One region of the Thauera humireducens genome, then DNA from elsewhere that is predicted to be linked to it. Evidence: predicted binding sites of a transcription regulator. Region 1 holds the regulator's gene; each other region holds the start of a gene.
What was found. Region 1 encodes LexA, which represses DNA repair genes until DNA is damaged. Its sites were predicted from a motif close to ACTGTATNTANATACAGT; they were not measured.

Region 1 (6,388 bases):
CGCGGTCATCGACTTGCCACAACCGGACTCGCCCAGCAGCGCAAAGGTCTCGCCCGCCGCAATCGTCAGATCGACGCCGTCGACCGGACGCAACTCGGTGTTCCCGCGATCGATGACGACACCGAGGCCGGAGACGGACAGCAAGGGCGGCGATGACTGTGTCGGCGACGGGATCGAAAGCGTTGACAACAGTCGTGCGGAGGCCACGACGGGCTCGGATGAACTCATTGCTGCGCGCGTTGGGAAGGGATGTTGGCCGACAGGGTCAAAAAAAAGGCCGCTTGCGCGGCCCGCGGGCGATCAGTGGTGATGTCCGCCTGCACCATGGACGTGACCATGGGCGATTTCCTCGGCGGTCGCGGCACGCACTTCAGCGACCGTGACGTCGAACACCAGCGCGACGCCGGCGAGCGGATGGTTGCCATCGACCACGACCTTGCCGTCGGCGATGTCGGTGACGCGGTAGATCAGTTCTTCCTCGCCGTCGTCCGACACGCGCTCGAAGCTCATGCCGACTTCGATGTTCTCCGGGAACAGCTTGGCATCCTCGACCAGGATCAGTTCCTCGTCGTAGTCGCCGAAGGCATCCTCGGGCTGCAGCTTGACCTGGAAGGTGTCGCCGACCTTCTTACCGTGCAGGGTTTCTTCCAGCACCGGGAAGATGCCGTCGTATCCGCCGTGCAGATACACCAGCGGGTGCTGGCCATCGTCGATGACGGCGCCGTCCGTGTCGCGGACGGTGTAGTTGAGCGTCACGACGCTATTCTTTGCAATCTCAGTCTGCATTGTCGGATTCCAGTTTCTTGACCAAATCAAAAACCGCAGCCGCATGGCCGCGAGGTGCTACATCGTAGAACGCGTGGCGGATGGTGCCATTCTTGTCGATGATGAATGTCGACCGCCGTACGCCCATCTTTTTCACGCCATCGACTTCCTTCTGCTGCCAGACGCCGTACAGCTGGCAGACCTCCTTGTCGATATCCGAGAGCAGCCGGATCGACAGGCCTTCCTCGTCGCGGAATTCGGCGTGGGTCAGGCAGTCGTCGGGACTCACGCCGACCACGATGCAGCCATGGCGGGTGAAATCGTCCTCGTGATCGCTGAAGTCAGCCGCCTGCAAGGTGCAGCCAGGCGTACGATCGCGCGGGTAGAAATAGAGGACCACATGGTGCTTGCCGGCCACCGACGCGAGATCGAAAATCTCCATGTCCGCGTCCGGCAACGAGAACGGGGGTGCGATGTCTCCGCTTTGCAGCATTGGGTCTCCCTGACGTGAGGCGGATTCTAGCCGAGACCCCCGGCGAACTCTACCGGGCCCGGGCTGGGGTGGGGGCTGGACGAACATGATTTCATTCCTCCCTGGATCTGGCCGACCGCTCGAGTGCCTGCTGCGGCCACCTGCATGAAGCAATAGCCCAGAAGCGCGGTGCGCTCAAGACGCACTGCATCATCGCACATTGCACAGGAGGCTCCGTGATGTCGTCCACGAACCACGCCAGCCGGACCGCACGCACACCTGCGGCGCTTCCCCGCAGCATGCGCGCCATGGTGCTCGAACGCCCTGGCGAAGCCCTGAAGGCCGTCGATCTGCCGCTGCCCGTGCCACAGCCTGGCCAGATCCTGCTCCGCGTCGAAGCCTGCGGCGTCTGCCGCACCGACCTGCACCTGGTCGATGGCGAACTGCCCGACCCCGTGCTGCCGATGGTGCCCGGCCACGAGATCGTCGGCCGCGTGGCCGCACTCAGCCCAGGCGTACAGGGCATCGATCCCGGGCTGCGCATCGGCGTACCCTGGCTGGGCTGGACCTGCGGCCGCTGCCACTACTGCAGACGACACCAGGAAAACCTGTGCGATCACGCACGCTTCACCGGCTACCAGATCCACGGCGGCTACGCCGAATACACGGTGGCCGACGCGCGCTACTGCTTTCCGCTCGACGACGCGCTCGATGCGGCTGAAGCGGCGCCACTGCTGTGCGCCGGACTCATCGGCTACCGCGCGCTGGCGATGGCAGGCGACGCGCGACGCATCGGCCTGTACGGATTCGGCGCTGCCGCGCACATCATCTGCCAGGTCGCGGTGTGGCAGGGGCGCGAGGTCTATGCCTTCACCCGCCGCGCGGACGTCGCCAGCCGCGACTTCGCCCGCGCCCTCGGCGCCTGCTGGACCGGTGCCTCGGACGAGCGTCCGCCGCAGCCGCTGGATGCTGCGCTGATCTTCGCCCCCGCCGGGGAACTGGTGCCGGCCGCGCTGCGAACCCTGTGCAAGGGCGGCATCGTCGTGTGCGCCGGCATCCACATGAGCGACATCCCGTCCTTTCCCTACGACATCCTGTGGGGCGAACGCCGCGTCGTGTCGGTCGCCAATCTCACCCGGCACGACGGCGACGAGTTCCTCGCCCTCGCCGCGCGCGTGCCGGTGCGTACCGAGGTGACGCGCTTCGCGCTGGCCGACGCCAACCTCGCCCTCGACCGCCTGCGCCGCGGCGAACTGCAGGGCGCGGCGGTGCTGATTCCCTGAGGCAGGCGCGCACGCCGCCGGAAGTCGCGCCAAACCGGGCAATCAGTGCTTGCCGTTGGCCGATAACTGTTTAAAATTACAGCCACCACAAGGAGGCTGTCATGAGCGCCCGCAGCGAAAACCTCACTGCCCGTCAGCAGGAAATTCTCGACTTCATCCGCAGCACCGTCGAAAGCGAGGGCCGTCCGCCCACCCGCGCCGAGGTGTGCACCGCCTTCGGCTTCCGCTCGCCCAACGCCGCCGAAACCCATCTGCGCGCGCTGGCCGCCAAAGGCGCCATCCTGCTCGAGGAAGGCCGTGCCCGCGGCATCCGCCTGGCCGAGGCGCTCGGCCTGCCGCTGGTCGGCCGTGTCGCCGCCGGCAGCCCGATCCTCGCCGCCGAACACGTCGAGGCCCGCTTCCAGCTCGACCCCGCGCTGTTCTCGCCGCGCGCCGACTACCTGCTGCGCGTGCGTGGCATGAGCATGCGCGACGCCGGCATCCTCGACGGCGACCTCATCGCCGTGCATCGCAGCGCCGAGGCCCGCAATGGCCAGATCGTCGTCGCCCGGCTGGACGACGACGTCACCGTCAAGGCCCTGCAGCGCAAGGGCCCAGTGGTCGAACTGCTGCCCGCCAACCCCGACTTCGAACCCATCGTGGTCGACACCCGGCACGCGCCGCTGACCATCGAGGGCATCATGGTCGGCCTGATCCGCAAGGATCACTGACGACCCTCCCCCTTCATTGCACGGAGCACATCGTGGGCCAGGTTCTCGAGCGCCTGCCGGCAGGCCTCGTGTGGCAAGGCGCACGGCTCGCCGATGCACGGGGCGCCGCCCTCCATACCGGCTTTGCCGAGCTCGACGCCGAACTCCCGGGCGGCGGCTGGCCCGCGGGCGCGCTCATCGAACTGCTCGCCGAGCATCCCGGCGTCGGCGAGATCTCGCTGCTGCTGCCGCTGATGCAACGTACGCCGCCCGAGCGCTGGATCGCCTGGATCGCCCCGCCGCTGCTGCCCTACGCCCCGGCGCTGGCCGCAGCCGGAGTACCGCTCGAGCGCCTGCTGCTGATCCAGCCCGCCACTGCCGACGAAGTGCTGTGGGCCACGCGCCAGGCCGCGGCCGGCGGCAGCTGTGCGCTGGTGCTGGCCTGGCCCGAACGCCTGGACACCGCCGCCCTGCGCCGCCTGCAGCTTGCCGCCGAAGAGAGCGCCACACCGCTGTTCCTGTTCCGCGCGCCGTCCGCCGCGCGCCACGCCTCGCCCGCAGCCCTGCGGCTGCAGCTGTCTCCGACTGCAAACGGCCTGCGCATCGACATCCTGAAGCGGCGCGGGCCGCCCGCTGCCCATCCCGTCCACCTCGCCCTGCACAACGGTTCGCTGCAGGAATCGCCGCAGGAGCGACCCGCAGCGCCGGTCCCGGCGCCGCCACCCCGCCTGACCCTGGTCGGTTGATGCGTCATGCTCTGGCTCGCCATCCTTGTCCCCGACCTGCCGCTGCAGGTTTTCACCCGCGGCCTGACGCACACCAACACGCCGTTCGCGGTCGTCGACCGGATGGGCGCAGCCCGCATCCTGTGCGCCAATGCCGCAGCCCTCGCCCTCGGCGTGCAGACCGGCCAACCGCTGTCCACCGCACAGGCGGTCGCCCTTGCGCTGCAACTGCAGCCGCGCCAGCCTGAGCGCGAAGCCGCCCTGCTGGCCGAGATCGCCTGCTGGGCAGGGCGTTTCACGCCCCGCATCAGCCTGGCCCCGCCCGACACGGTACTGCTTGAGATCCACTCCAGCCTGCGCCTGTTCGGTGGTCAGTCCCACATTGAGAACCAGCTCAAGGAAGGCCTCGCGCAGCTCGGGCTCCGTGCCCGGCTCGCCTGCGCCCCCACTCCCCTCGCCGCGCGCTGGTTCGCAGCCTGCGGCCAGGGCCTGCCCGCACGCGGCGACTGGCGCTGCGGGCTGGACGCCTTGCCACTGGCGGTGCTCGGCAGCGAAGGTGACTGCTCCGCCGCCACGCTCGAACTGCTGCGCGGCCTCGGCGCACAGCGCCTGGGCGATGTCCGTGCCCTGCCCGCCGCCGGCCTTGCGCGCCGGCAGGCCCAGTCGGTCAGTCTGCTGCTGGCCCGTGCGCGCGGCGAGCAGCCGGACCCGCGCCTCTGGTTCGCGCCGCCCGAGCGTTTCCACCACGAACTCGCGCTGCCCGCCCCCACCGACAGCAGCGAAGCCCTGCTGTTTGCCGCCCGCCGCCTGTTCGCCAGCCTGGCATCCTGGCTGCAGGCCCGGCACGCGGCCATCGATCATTGCCGCCTGCGGCTGCTCCACGAGCGCCAGCCCGCCACCGTGCTCGAGATCGTCCTCGGCCAGGCCGCCAACGACGAAGCCCACCTGGCCCTGATTGCCCGCGAACGACTCGACAGCCTGGCGCTACCCACGGAAGTCTGCGCGCTCGGCGTCGACGCCGATCATCTGTTGGCCCACGTGCCTCGGGCCGACGACCTGTTCGGCGCTCCGGGCCAGGCGCGTGACCAGGCCATGCGACTGGTCGACCGCCTGCGCGCACGCCTGGGCGAGAACGCGATCCGCCATCTGGCCCCGGTCGCCGACCACCGCCCGGAAGCCGCATGGCAGACCCAGGGGCGAACGCAGCACGGCCGCCAGCGCCCGGCGACCTCGAAGGCAGCATCGAATCCGGAAGCCGTCCTCCCCGACCGCCGGCGGCCCTTCTGGCTGCTGCCACACGCAACGGTGATCAGCCCTCAGCACTACACCCTGCTCGGCGACGCCGAACGCATCGAGAGCGGCTGGTGGGACGACGGCGACATGCGGCGCGACTACTTCCTGGCACAGCGCAGCGACAACACTCTGTGCTGGATCTACCACGAACTCTCGCCACCGGGCGGGTGGTACCTGCAGGGCTATTTCGGCTGACGCGCGCGCGCTCGCACAACACGACGCCCCGCCCCGGGGCGGGGGCAGCGAACGTAGTAAACTGCGGGCTGCCCCACACGCACCCGGCCTGCCGGGCACAAGAACACGATGTCCTCTCCTTCCCAAGCTTCCATCCCCGCTCACACCACGCGCCAAAGTGCCCTCAAGGGCGACATCGCCCGCCGCCGCGCCGGGTTGGGCCTGCTGGTTTTCCTCGTCGCGCTGCCCGTGTCCTGGTGGCTGTTCAGCCGGCTCGAACCCATCTGGTCCGAGATCATGCCACTCGAAGGCGTGGCCTTCATGGCCGCGGCCACCCTGCTCGGCGCTGCGCTGGCCATCGCGCCGCTCGCCGCCGGCATCGGCTTCCTGCTCGCGATCTGGTTCGGCGTCGACAGCGTCTACCAGCCACGCACCCGCGGCTGCGCGCTGCTCGACCGCGTCATCATTGCCGCCGGGCTCGTCGTGTGGTTCGCGCCCGTCCTGGTCGCCCTCGGCTCGGCCGGCCGTGCGCTGTACGAAGGACGGGTCCATTTCGTGCGCCCGCCACGCGACTACTTCCTCGCCACCGACCCGATCGCCTTCTGGCAGGGTGTCGGCTTCTGGCTGATCATGGCCGGCCTGTTCGGCTTCCTCGCCTGGCGCTACTGGCGCCCGCGCCTGCTCCCGACCGCTGCGGCACAGGATTGAACCCCGCCACAGTTCAGGGCAGCGCGCTGCCTGCCCCCTCCGCCGGCGCGATCACGCGCCAGCTGCTGCACCACGCCTGGCCGGTGCTCGTCGCGCAGATCCTGTCGATGAGCATGATGATCGCCGATACCCTGATCGCCGGTCGCTACGGCACGGCCGACCTGGCCGCGGTCGCGGTGGGCAGCGGGCTCTACATCTCGGTGGTGATGCTGCTCGTCGGCATCCTGCAGGCCGTGGCGCCCACGGTGGCGCACCTGTTCGGCGCCGGTCGCCTGCACG
Region 2 (6,388 bases), 1.8 Mb from region 1:
GAGCGGCTGGTGCAAGTAGCCGTCGTCGTCCAGCGCCTCGATGATGAAGCGCACCAGCGCGCGGTCGCGGTCGGAGAGCGGCGACAGCGCCACCTGTTCGTCGAGGTGGTCGCGAAGCGACAGCTCGGCCGCCTGGAACTCCTGGAAGTCGGTGTCGTCGTCATCGTCGCGCTTGGCCTGGGCGCCACTGCCGACGTTGGACCAGTCGATGCCTTCCTCGTTGTCCTCGCGATCGTTCGCCTTTCCTGCTTCGCCGTCGCTGGCGGCCTCGGCGCTGGTTTCGCGTTCGCGCTCGCGCTCACGTTCGGCAGGCGGGGTGCTGGTGGCGAGACCGGGCTGCGGCACGAAGTCGTCGATCTCCTCGCGCTCGAGCATCGGGTTCTCGAGCAGGAAGCGCTCGATCTCCTGGTTCAGCTCGAGCGTGGACAGCTGCAGCAGCTTGATCGACTGCTGCAGCTGAGGCGTCAGCGTGAGGTGCTGCGAGAGCTTGAGCTGGAGGCTGGGTTTCATTCGGGCGCTAGAGGCGGAAATGTTCGCCGAGGTAGACCTGGCGCACCTTCTCGTTGGCGATGATCTCGTCAGGCTGGCCGCTGGCGAGCACGCGACCCTCGCTGATGATATAGGCGCGATCGCAGATGCCAAGCGTCTCGCGCACGTTGTGGTCGGTGATGAGCACGCCGATGCCGCGTTCCTTGAGGAAGCGGATGATCTTCTGGATATCGATCACGGCGATCGGGTCGACGCCGGCGAAAGGCTCGTCGAGCAGGATCAGGCGCGGATCGGTGGCGAGCGCGCGGGCGATCTCGCAGCGGCGGCGTTCGCCACCCGACAGGGAGATCGCGGTGTTGTCGCGCAGGTGGGTGATGCCCAGTTCCTCGAGCAGTTCCTGCAGGCGTTCGTCGATCTGGCGTGACTCCAGCCCCTGCAGTTCGAGCACCGCGCGGATGTTCTCGGCCACCGTGAGCTTGCGGAACACGCTCATTTCCTGCGGCAGGTAGGACAGGCCGAGGCGGGCGCGGGCGTGAATCGGCAGGTGGGTGAGATCCTTGCCGTCCAGTCCGATCTGGCCGCCGTCGGCACGCACCAGGCCGACGATCATGTAGAAGCAGGTGGTCTTGCCCGCCCCGTTGGGGCCGAGCAGGCCGACGACCTCGCCCGAGCCGACCTCGAAGCCGACGTCGTGCACCACCGTGCGCGCCTTGTAGCGCTTCTGCAGACCGGCGACCTTAAGCAGACTCATCGTAGGGCTCTTTCAGCAGCTTGCGGATCAGGTCGGGCGCAAAGCCGCGGGTTTGCAGGAAGCGCGCCTGCCGGGCCCACTCGCGGGGGTCGGTCGGCGGCTCGCGGAAGCGGCCATGCAGCACGCTGCGGGCACGCTCGATCTCGGACTCGGTACATTCGCCGGCGATGGCCTCGTCGATCAGCTCGCGCTCGATGCCGCGACGGGCCAGCTCGTTGCGCAGCCGGCTCGCGCCGAAACGCGCGGCCTTGCCGCGCACGAAGGCTTCCGCGAAGCGGCTGTCGGACTGCAACCCGAGTTCGCCCATGCGTGCGATGACGGCCTCGACCTCGTCGGCCTCGCCATGCGCGGCGAGCTTGCGCGCCAGCTCGGCGCGCGAATGATCGCGGCGGGCGAGGTGGCGAAGGGCGCGCTCGCGCAGGCTGGGCTCGGCCATGGCGTCGGGCGCTCAGGCCTCGGCGGCTGCCGCAGCGGGCGTCGCCGGCGGCATTTCAGGCAGACCGACCGCGACGCGGACCCTGTTCTCGATCTCGCGCGCCAGCGCAGGGTTGTTGCGCAGGAACTCGCGCGAGTTGTCCTTGCCCTGGCCGATCTTGTCGCCCTTGTAGGCGTACCAGGCGCCGGACTTGTCGACGATCTTGTGGTCGACGCCGAGATCGATGATCTCGCCTTCGCGCGAGATGCCCTCGCCGTACAGGATGTCGAAGTGCGCTTCCTTGAACGGGGGCGAGACCTTGTTCTTCACCACCTTGACGCGGGTCTCGGACCCGACGACCTCGTCGCCCTTCTTGATCGTGCCGGTGCGGCGGATGTCCATGCGCACCGAGGCGTAGAACTTGAGCGCGTTGCCGCCGGTGGTGGTCTCCGGGCTGCCGAACATCACGCCGATCTTCATGCGGATCTGGTTGATGAAGATGACCAGCGTGTTGGTGCGCTTGATGTTGGCGGTGAGCTTGCGCAGCGCCTGCGACATCAGGCGGGCCTGCAGGCCGGGCAGCTGGTCGCCCATCTCGCCTTCAATTTCGGCCTTGGGCGTCAGCGCGGCGACCGAGTCGACCACGACCACGTCCACGCCGCCCGAGCGCACCAGCATGTCGGCGATCTCGAGCGCCTGTTCGCCGGTGTCGGGCTGGGAGATCAGCAGGTCCTGGATGTTGACGCCGAGCTTTTCGGCATAGCCGACGTCGAGCGCATGTTCGGCGTCGATGAACGCGGCGGTGCCGCCGAGCTTCTGCATCTCGGCGATGACCTGCAGCGTCAGCGTGGTCTTGCCGGATGATTCCGGGCCGTAGATCTCGACCACACGACCGCGCGGCAGGCCGCCGAGGCCGAGTGCGATGTCGAGCCCGAGCGAGCCGGTGGACACGGTCTGGATGTCGCGTTCGACGTTGCCGTCGCCCATGCGCATGATCGAGCCCTTGCCGAACTGCTTTTCGATCTGCGAGAGCGCAGCGGCGAGCGCCTTGGCCTTGTTGTCGTCCATGAAAGTCGTTCCTGAGTGATTGGCGAATTATGGCACAGAGCTTGCTGTGATGCTGTCGGGCATCTCTGACGGCGACAGTGTAAGACCTGTAAATGAATACAGCAATGCCGCGGGTCGGCGCCCGCCAGCCGCTTCAGCGAGCGAGTTCGATCACTTCGCTGAGCGCGTGGATCACGGTCTGACGGCGCACGGCCGTGCGATCCCCGGGCAGCTGAAGCGTACGGACCCGTGTCGGCACCCCGCGTTGCGCCCAGGCCACGCACACCATGCCGACGGGTTTCTGCGCGCTGCCGCCGGTCGGGCCGGCGACGCCGGATACCGCGACGGCCAGGTCCGCGGTGCTGCGTGCCAGGGCGCCTTCCGCCATTTCGGCGACCGTGGCTTCGCTCACCGCACCGTGGCTGTCGAGCGTGTGCGCAGAGACGCCGAGCATGTCGGTCTTGGCCGCATTCGAGTAGGTGACGAAGCCGCGGTCGAACCAGGCCGAACTGCCGCTGGTGGCGGTGACGACCTGTGCGATCCAGCCGCCGGTGCAGGACTCCGCGGTGGCCAGCATCCAGCCGCGCGCGGCCAGCGCCTCGCCGACCGCGACCGAGAGCGCGTCGAGTTCGGTGTCCATGCCTCTCCTCCCCTTCGGATCAGATGCCGAACAGTGTGACCAGTACCGCCAGTGCCAGCAAGGTGTAGCCCGCCGCAACGAGGTCGTCGAACATGACCCCGAAGCCGCCTTTGAAGCTGCGGTCCGCCCAGCGCACCGGCGGCGGCTTGACGATGTCGAAGAAGCGGAACAGCGCCACTGCGATGGCCTGCCACAGCAGCGTCTTGGGGGCGAATGCGAGCACCAGCCAGGTGGCGACCATCTCGTCCCATACGATGCCGCCATGGTCCGGCACGCCCAGTGCCTGTCCGGTCCGTTCGGCGGCGATCACCCCGGCAACGAACAGGCTGGCGAGCAGGGCGAGGAAGACGAATTCCGACAGCGGGGTGCGGATCAACGGGTACAGCGCCCACGCCAGCAAGGTGCCGACCGTGCCCGGCGCCCACGGCGACAGTCCGGCACCGAAGCCGAGGGAGATGAAGTGGGTCGGGTGGCTCAGCAGCAGGCGCGGGGTTGGGCGCATTGAGGGGTCCTGATCGGGGTTCTGCGGTATGTGGGCGTGGCGGCTCGCGTGCGCACGCTCAGGCGAAATGACTACTCAGGCGAAATGACTACTCAGGCGAAATGACTACTCAGGCGAAATGATCGTAGCCCGAGGCGCTGGCGGGAGCCAGCATGCCGTCGGATTCGCGCAGCAGGCAGTCGCCTGTCTGGCCGGTGATCTGGCCGATGCGGTGCAGCGGCAGACCCAGTCTGGTGGACAGTTCGCGTAGCGCCGGGCGTGCGCCGACCGGTGCGGTGAACAGCAGCTCGTAGTCGTCACCGCCGGACAGCAGGCAGCGTCTGGCCGTCGCCGCGTCCGCGCCGGTCGCGCGCAGCGCGCAGAGCGGCAGGGCGTTGACCTCCACGATGGCACCAACCCCGGAACGCTCCAGAATGTGGGCGAGATCGCCGAGCAGGCCGTCGGATACGTCGAGCATCGCCGTCGCCAGGCTCCGCAGTTGCAGGCCCAGTTCGACGCGCGGCAGCGGACGCTGCAGGGCGTCCACGCAGCGGGCGTGCCCGGCCGCGTCCAGTGCGACCTCGCCGCGCAGCGCAGCCAGTCCAAGCGCAGCCAACCCGGGCTGGCCCGAGATCCACAGCTCGTCTCCGGCGCGGGCGCCGGCACGGGTGATCGCCTTTCCTGCGGGGACCTCGCCGATGATGGTGACCGACAGGTTCAGCGGGCCGCGGGTGGTGTCGCCACCTGCAAGGTCTACGCCGAAGGCTTCGGCGCAGGCGAACAGGCCGCGCGCGAAGGCCGCGATCCAGGCATCGTCGGCTGCCGGCAGGGCAAGGGCGAGGAAGGCCCAGCGCGGCTCAGCCCCCATCGCTGCCAGGTCGGAGACGTTGACCGCGAGTGTCTTCCAGCCGAGATCTTCCGGATCGGTGTCGGGAAAGAAGTGGGTGCCGCTGACCAGCATGTCGGTCGAGACCGCCAGCTGCATGCCGGCGCGTGGGCTCAGCAGCGCGGCATCGTCCCCGACAGCGAGGTCGGTATGTCGCGGGGGCCGGCTGAAATGACGCCGGATCAGGTCGAATTCGGAAGGCATCGCGCGTCGGGGCCAGCACGGTATCGAGGGGGTGCAAGCTTAACGCAGATGGCGCGTGCGGGTGGCGCAGGTCACGCCGCCGGCCGTCAGGCTCCGCACCTCCGGCCGGGTGCGCGAGCCGGGCGGATGCCTGAGGTCGGACGTGTCGGAGGTCTCAGCCGCGGCGGCCGGTGAGGCGAGCCTTCAGTGCGTCCCAGTCGACCGCGTCGAGCGTGTTCTTGACCAGCAAGCCGAGGTCGGTGTCGCCTTCCATGCGCAGGCGACGGCTGAAGAACAGGGTGTCGGGGTCTTCCTCGCGCAGTGCCAGCGCCATGAAGTCGCGGGTGGTCGCGGAGATGATCAGGTCCGGTTTCCTGTCCGCCGCCGGCGTGGCGCGGCGAAAGCCCTTTTCGGTGAGGGTGAAGTCGAGCGTGAGGCCGGCATCGAGCACGCGCATCTGCAGGTGATGGCCGGTGAGCGGCGCGAGCGTGTCGCGCGGCAGGATGCGATCGAGCGCGAGGTTCAGCGCCAGTGTCAGCACCTGCGTGGGCGGTTGCTGCGGCAGACGCGACACCAGCTTCGCCACCGGTGCCGGCACGGTGAAGTCGGGAATGCGAAGGTTCTCCAGGCGTTCGCCGATGCGTCGGCGCAGGCTGCCGGGCAGCAGGTCGGCGGGCAGCGGCGGGCGAGGCAGGGCTGGAAGCGCGGGAAGGGCAGGCATGTTCGGTCTCCGGGGGTGAGGCGGGCGGGCGACGAGAGCGGGGGGCGAAGACGGGGTTCTGGGCGGGGACGCTGACCGGCAGGGGCGGGCGGTCCCTGCCGGTCAGGCGGCGATGTACTGCTCCACGCCGGCGCGACCGTGCCAGAAGCCGTTGCACGGCGCCTCGACCATCAGCGCGCGGCTGGCGGCGAGCGCGTCGGCCGGCGTGTGGGCACCGTCGAGCGCGGCGCGGAAGAGTTCGACGATGCCACGCGTGCTGGCGCCCTGCGGGCTGATGCGCAGCATCTCGGCCTTGCCTTGCACGGCCGGGAGGTCGGCGAGCAGGTTGTGCACGCGCGCCGACTGGGTCTGCACGCCGTTCAGGGTGAGGAAGGGTTCGCCTTCGCGCGTGCGCAGCGTGATGCCGTCCATGATCGACAGACAGCGGAACTCGCAGGTGTCCTTCTGCAGGTTGAAGTGGCGGGCGGTGAAGCAGCGCGCCGAATGCGCCAGCGGCAGCCGGCCGTAGGCGAAGACCTCGGTCTCGATCGGCGTTGCGAGCGCTGCGCGCACCTCGGCCAGCGCCGCGCCCGACATCTCGGGAGCGACGGCCCAGCGCGTGGCGCCGGAATCGACCATCAGCTGCAGCGTCGCCGGATTGAAGATGTTCAGCGTCGGGCCGGCGATCCAGTTCTTCACGCCAGCGTCGGTCAACAGGCGCACCGCGCCCATGTCGTTGGCCTCGACGCGAAAGCCGGGCTCGCCGCTTGCGCTCTGGCGCACGATGCGGCGCAGC
Region 3 (6,388 bases), 570 kb from region 1:
TAGGCATCGAGCATCAGCTTCACCGCCAGCACCACGAACACCAGCAGCAGCGGACGGAACACGTAGTCCGCCAGCGCCTCGGGTTGCAGCAGGTTGAAGACGGTGGGCTCCATGATCAACGGCACGTTGGGCTTGCCCATGATGCGCAGGTTGATCGAGTACAGCGCGATCATCATCAGGATGCTGGCGAGCAGGTCCATGATCTTGAGGCGCACGTTGAGCCAGCCGGTGATCAGCCCCGCGACCGCGCCGGCGATGGTCGCCACGATGGTCGAGACGAAGGGATCGTAGCCGGCCGCGATCATGGTGGCGGCCACGGCGCCGCCGAGCGGGAAGCTGCCGTCGACGGTGAGGTCGGGGAAGCGCAGCAGGCGGAAGGAGATGTACACGCCGAGGGCGACGAGGCTGAAGATCAGGCCGATCTCCAGCGCCCCGAGCAGGGTGTAGAGGGACATGGGGGATACCGTTGGGGGAGGAAACCTGGCGGGCGTTCAGAAGGGAAGCACCCGCCGTGGCCGGCACCAGCCGGCCGCGTGCGGGTCGTTGTTACTGGACGACCTTGGAAGCGTCCTTGACGAGTTCTTCGGACAGCGTGACGCCCTGCTTCCGGGCTGCGCCGGGGTTCACGTGCAGTTCGAGCTTGTTGCTGGTCTCGGGGGCGATGGCACCCGGCTTCTCGCCCTTGAGGATGCGCACCACCATCTGGCCGGTCTGCACGCCGAGGGCCTTGTAGTCCATGCCATAGGCGGCCACCGCGCCGCGCCCGACACTGTCGGTATCGGCGGCAATCAGCGGGATCTTGGCATCCATGCCGACCTTGACCAGCGCCTCGTAGGCCGACACCACGTTGTTGTCGGTGCTGGTGTAGAACACATCGACCTTGCCGATCAGGCTGCGGGCGGCCGAGCCGACGTCGACCGAACGCGGCGCGGCCGCATCGACCAGGCTCATGCCGTGCTCGGGCAGTAGCTTGCGCAGCTGCTCCAGCACCACCACCGAGTTGGCCTCACCCGGGTTGAACACCATGCCGACGCGCTTGGCGTTGGGCGCTACGCGCTTGATCAGCTCGATCTGCTTGCCGAGTTCGAGCGCATCGGACACGCCGGTGATGTTCGTACCCGACGCGGCCATCGAGGGCACCAGCTTGGCCGCCACCGGGTCGGTCACCGCCGAGAACACCAGCGGGATGTCCTTGGTCGCCGCAGCCACGGCCTGGGCCGAGGGCGTGGCGATGGCGACGATCACGTCCGACTTGTCGCCGACGAACTTGCGCGCGATCTGCGCCGCGGTGCCGGTGTTGCCCTGTGCGCTCTGGTACTGCCACTTGAGGTTCTTGCCTTCCTCGTAGCCGGCGGCGGTCAGCGCTTCCTTGACGCCGTCACGTACGGAATCCAGCGCCGGATGCTCGACGATGGCGGTGATCGCGACGGATTTCTGCTGAGCATGGACCGGTGCCGCCATCGCAAAAGCCAGCGCCATCGCACCGAACAGGACCTTGCGGGACTTGATGAAAGGCATTCAGGACTCCTCTGCGGCCATCTCGGCCAGGAAGGTTGGACAGGCTTCGCTCCGCCGGGGCGGAGCAAGGCTGCGAAGTGTACCGGGCATCAATGATTTAGGCGACTGTGGTGGACCCGAAATTGAACGCTGCGCCAGCGAACGAGGCGAGATCCGGAAGCCGGCATTGCCTCGATGACTGTATTTTTTTACAGTCAACACATGGCGAACGAACATGCCGAACTCCACTGCCTGAGCAACTTCAGCTTCCAGCGCGGCGCCTCTCACCCCGAGGAGCTCGTCGCGCAGGCAGCCGCATTCGGCTACGCGGCCATCGCCCTCACCGACGAATGCTCGCTGGCCGGCATCGTGCGCGCCCATCGCGCACTGAAGGCACTGCCCGAGGACAATCGCCCGAAGCTGATCATCGGCAGTGAGCTGCATCTGGCCGACGGTCCCTGCGTCGTGCTGCTGGCGACCAACCGCGCCGGCTACGGCCAGCTGTCGCGCCTCGTCACCCGCGCCCGGCGCGCCGCCGACAAGGGCACCTACCGGATCACGCGGGCGATGCTCGACGGCGCCTGTCCCGATTGCCTCGCCCTGCTCGTGCCCCCTCCCGGCTTTCCGCCCTTGAAGGACGGCGCAGAAGACCACCTTGCACTGGAGGCTGACGCCGCCTGGCTGGCGCAGCACTTTCCCGGTCGAGCGTGGATCGCGGTGACGACGCAGCTCGACGGCCGCGACCGCGCACGCATCACCTTGCTGCGCCGCATCGCCCGTGGCACCGGCATCCCGGCCGTGGCCGCCAGCGGCGCACTGATGCACGACGCCGCGCGCCGCCCGCTGGCCGACGTGATGACGGCGCTACGCCTGCACTGCAGCGTGGCCGAGGCGGGCCTGGCGCTCGCCCCCAACGCCGAACGCCGGCTGCACGACCGCGACACCCTCGCCCGCCGCTATCCACCCGCGCTGCTCGCCGAAACCCTGGCCGTCGCCGCCCGCTGCAGCTTCAGCCTCGACGAGCTGCGCTACGAATACCCGGCCGAACTCGTGCCCGATGGCGCAACACCGGCCAGCTGGCTGCGCCGCCTGGTGGAAGACGGCCTGGCCTGGCGCTACCGCGACCAGACGGACGCAACGGCACCACCGTCGGTGCGGACCCAGATCGAACACGAACTGGCGCTGATCGCCGAACTCGGCTACGAGCCCTACTTCCTCACCGTGCACGACATCGTCCGCTTCGCCCGCAGCCAGGGCATCCTGTGCCAGGGCCGCGGCTCGGCGGCCAACTCGGCCGTGTGCTGGGCGCTGGGCATCACCGAAGTCGATCCGACCCTGGGCATCATGCTGGTCGAGCGCTTCATCTCGCGCGAGCGCAACGAGCCGCCCGACATCGACGTCGATTTCGAGCATGACCGGCGCGAGGAGGTCATCCAGTACATCTACCGCAAGTACGGCCGCGACCGCGCCGCGCTCGCCGCCACCGTCATCAGCTACCGCGCCCGCAGCGCGCTGCGCGACGTCGGCCGCGCGCTCGGCCTGGGCGAGACGCAGATCGAACGCCTGACGCGCGAGCACCACTGGTTCGACGGCCGCCGCATCCTGCCCGAGCGCCTGGCTGAAGCCGGACTCGACCCCGCCAGCCCGGTCACCCGGCGCCTGGTCGCACTCACCGAGGAACTCATCGGCTTTCCGCGCCACCTGTCGCAGCATGTCGGCGGCTTCGTCATCGCCCGCGGCCGGCTCGACGAGCTGGTGCCGGTCGAGAACGCCGCGATGCCCGAGCGCACCGTGATCCAGTGGGACAAGGACGACCTCGACGCGGTCGGCCTGATGAAGATCGACGTGCTCGCGCTTGGCATGCTGTCGGCGCTGCGCCGCGGGCTGGCGCTGGTGTCGGCCTGGCGCGGGCAGTCATTGACGCTGGCGAGCATTCCGCGCGAACGGCACGCGGTGTATGAAATGCTGTCGCGCGCCGATTCGGTCGGCGTGTTCCAGGTCGAATCGCGCGCGCAGATGACCATGCTGCCGCGCCTCAAGCCGCACTGCTTCTACGACCTGGTGGTGGAGGTCGCCATCGTGCGCCCCGGTCCGATCCAGGGCGGCATGGTCCATCCCTACCTGCACGCGCGCGAACGCGCGGCGCGGCACGAAGACCCGATGGACGGCCTGCGCGCGGAGATCCGCGGCGTGCTGGCGCGCACGCTGGGCGTACCGATCTTCCAGGAACAGGTGATGCAGCTCGCGGTGGTGGCGGCCGGCTTCACCGGTGGCGAGGCCGACCAGTTGCGGCGCGCGATGGGTGCCTGGCGACGCAAGGGCGAGCTCGAGCGCTACCGCGACAAGCTGTTGCAGGGCCTGGCCGACAACGGCTACGACGCCGATTTCGCCCAGCGCCTGTGCCAGCAGATCGAGGGCTTCGGCAGCTACGGCTTTCCCGAATCCCACGCCGCCAGCTTCGCGCTGCTGGTCTATGCCTCGGCCTGGCTGAAGTGCTTCGAACCCGCCGCCTTCCTCGCCGCGCTGCTCAACAGCCAGCCGATGGGCTTCTATTCGCCTTCGCAGCTGATCCAGGACGCACGCCGCCACGGCGTGGAAGTGCGCCCGGCGGACGTCACCGTCAGCGACTGGGACTGCACGCTGGAGCCGGCAGGCGTGCAGATCTCGGACCCGACGACGCCCGCACCGACGGATGCCGGCGCCACCCCCCCCGTTCAGCCACAGCCCGCCGTTCGCCTCGGCCTGCGCATGATCCACGGCCTCGGGCAGGATGCCGCCGCCCGCATCGCCGCGGCCCGCCGCTCGCACGCCTTCGCCGACGTGCAGGAGCTCGCCGCTCGCGCCCGGCTCGATGCCGGCGCGCTGCGCACGCTCGCCGCCGGTGGCGCACTGGCCACGCTGGCCGGTCATCGCCGCCAGGCGCTGTGGCAGGCCAGCGGCGCTGCCCCCCTGCCCGGCGTGCTGGCCAATGCGCCGGGGGGAGATGCGGCCGTCAGCCTCGCCGCCCCGGCCGAGACGGAGGACCTGCTCGCCGACTACGCCCGCCTCGGCTTCACGCTGGGCCGCCATCCGCTGTCATTCGTGCGCGACCAGCTCGCGCGGCTACGCTTCCTCACCGCGACCGACATCGCCCGCGCGCCTGACCGCATGCTCGCTCGCGGCGCCGGACTGGTCACCTGCCGCCAGCGCCCGGGCACCGCCAAGGGCACGCTGTTCGTCACGCTGGAAGACGAGACCGGCCTGACCAACGTCATCGTCCGCCCCGAGCTGTTCGAGCAGCAGCGCCGCATCCTGCTCGGCGCGCGGCTGATGGGCGTGTTCGGCCAGATCAGCCGCCAGGGGCGGGTCGTGCATCTGGTGGCGAGCCGGGTGGTGGACCACTCCGAACTGCTGGGCACGCTGCAGGCCAGGAGCCGCGACTTTCACTGAGCGCGCCCCACGCGCGATTTCAGTCGGCGCAGGCCTTCGGCAGGCAGCGTGCGATCTCGCCAGCCGCCCAGTCCACCAACGCGCCTGTCACCGCCGTCGATGCCTCGCCGAAGCCCGCCACCACCTGCGGCACCGCCACGCCCGCCGGGCGTTGGCGCGCCTCGAACAGCCGCGAGGCGACGATCCGGCGCCCGTCGCGCTGGACCAGGCGCGCGTCCAGGCGCACGACCACCTCGGGCGCACCGTCGCGGTACTCGCTGTGGAAGGCCAGCAGTTCGCTGGCGATCTCGTAGTCCGCCTGCAGCCGCTGTTCATCGCTGCTCAGGGCCGCGATGCGGCCGTCGCTGCGGAAGGCCTCGACGATGCGATCGCGCAGCAGCACCGGCACGGGTTCGCTCCAGTTCGCGCCCTTGTACACGCTGACGCGGTTCGCGTCGGGCACGACGAGGATGCGCTGGCCGGACAGCTGCGTGCCCGCCACCGGGCGGGACACCCGCAGCGACACGGGCAGGGCCTGCTCCCCCTGCCCTTGCGCAGCCATGCGACTCGCCGGCGCGCCCGGCAGCAGATAGGTGTCGACGGGCTCGGGCCGTGGCAGCACCGAGCAGGCCGAGGACAGCACGATCACGGCAACGAGGCCGGCACGGGCCGCGATCCGGTTCAGGGACGAAACATGGGCTTTGCGGACGCTCATGGCGTGAACTCCTTCACTGGCTCGAGGCCGAGCAGATAGTCGGTCGGTCTGTTCTCGAGCTGACGTGTGATGGCGCGCAGCGAGGCCAGCGTGTCGCGCAGCTCGGCCAGTGCCGGGCCGAGTTCGGCCACACCGCGCACGCCGCTGTCGAGCGCGCCGCGGTTGTCGCTGACCAGCGCATCCACCGTCAGCATGGCGCGCTCGAACGCCGCCATCGACTGCTGCGCGCTCTTCAGTGTTTGCGCGCCATGCACGTCCACCAGCCGGTTGGCTGCGCCGACGAGCTTCGTCGCCTCGACCAGTGCGGCGTTGGCCTGCCCGCTGGCGCGCGCCAGCTCGCGCAGCGCCAGCGAGATCTCCTCGCGCTCGGCTGCGATCGTGCCGGTCGCCTGTTCCAGGTTGTGCAGGGTGCGGCCGATGCTGTCGACGTTGTCGGCCGAGAACAGCTCGCGTGCCTGGATCAGCAGTTCGTTGACGTTCAGCACCACGTCCTCGCCGTCGGCCAGGAGCTTGGTCAGCGGTGACGGCGTGGCGATGATGACCGGCACTTCGTCTCCCGATGCGGCGGTCAGCGGCGGGCTCGCCATGTTCTCGCCGCTGCTCAGGCGGATGATCGACATCCCGGTGATGCCCGCCGGCACCAGCCGGGCCTGGGTGTCGGTGCGCACCGGCGCGGCGCTATCGACGCGCACGCGGGCGATGACCCGGCGCGGGTCCTGCGGGTCCAGCCGCAGGCTGGAGACGTCACCGATCTTGATGCCGTTGAAC

Region 2: recA (recombinase RecA) is a predicted target of LexA. The motif match lies at 2,809-2,826, and genes of this name have one in related genera.
Region 3: AC731_RS02990 (error-prone DNA polymerase) is a predicted target of LexA. The motif match lies at 1,696-1,713, and genes of this name have one in related genera.

The regions. Positions count from the first base shown of each region.
Region 1 is NZ_CP014646.1:1,195,348-1,201,735, forward strand. Features, by position in the region: gene AC731_RS05615 (ABC transporter ATP-binding protein) at 1-228, opposite strand, end outside; gene AC731_RS05620 (FKBP-type peptidyl-prolyl cis-trans isomerase) at 301-786, opposite strand; gene AC731_RS05625 (peroxiredoxin) at 776-1,258, opposite strand; gene AC731_RS05630 (zinc-dependent alcohol dehydrogenase family protein) at 1,477-2,520, shown strand; gene lexA (transcriptional repressor LexA) at 2,622-3,230, shown strand; gene imuA (translesion DNA synthesis-associated protein ImuA) at 3,263-3,955, shown strand; gene AC731_RS05645 (Y-family DNA polymerase) at 3,962-5,422, shown strand; gene AC731_RS05650 (hypothetical protein) at 5,531-6,109, shown strand; gene AC731_RS05655 (MATE family efflux transporter) at 6,106-6,388, shown strand, end outside.
Region 2 is NZ_CP014646.1:3,577,853-3,584,240, forward strand. Features, by position in the region: gene AC731_RS16630 (RNA polymerase factor sigma-54) at 1-510, opposite strand, end outside; gene lptB (LPS export ABC transporter ATP-binding protein) at 518-1,240, opposite strand; gene recX (recombination regulator RecX) at 1,227-1,676, opposite strand; gene recA (recombinase RecA) at 1,689-2,723, opposite strand; gene AC731_RS16650 (CinA family protein) at 2,857-3,342, opposite strand; gene AC731_RS16655 (phosphatidylglycerophosphatase A family protein) at 3,362-3,844, opposite strand; gene thiL (thiamine-phosphate kinase) at 3,954-4,913, opposite strand; gene ubiT (ubiquinone anaerobic biosynthesis accessory factor UbiT) at 5,068-5,613, opposite strand; gene AC731_RS16670 (U32 family peptidase) at 5,716-6,388, opposite strand, start outside.
Region 3 is NZ_CP014646.1:621,046-627,433, reverse strand. Features, by position in the region: gene AC731_RS03000 (ABC transporter permease) at 1-455, opposite strand, end outside; gene AC731_RS02995 (ABC transporter substrate-binding protein) at 547-1,518, opposite strand; gene AC731_RS02990 (error-prone DNA polymerase) at 1,720-4,926, shown strand; gene AC731_RS02985 (ABC-type transport auxiliary lipoprotein family protein) at 4,946-5,620, opposite strand; gene AC731_RS02980 (MlaD family protein) at 5,617-6,388, opposite strand, start outside.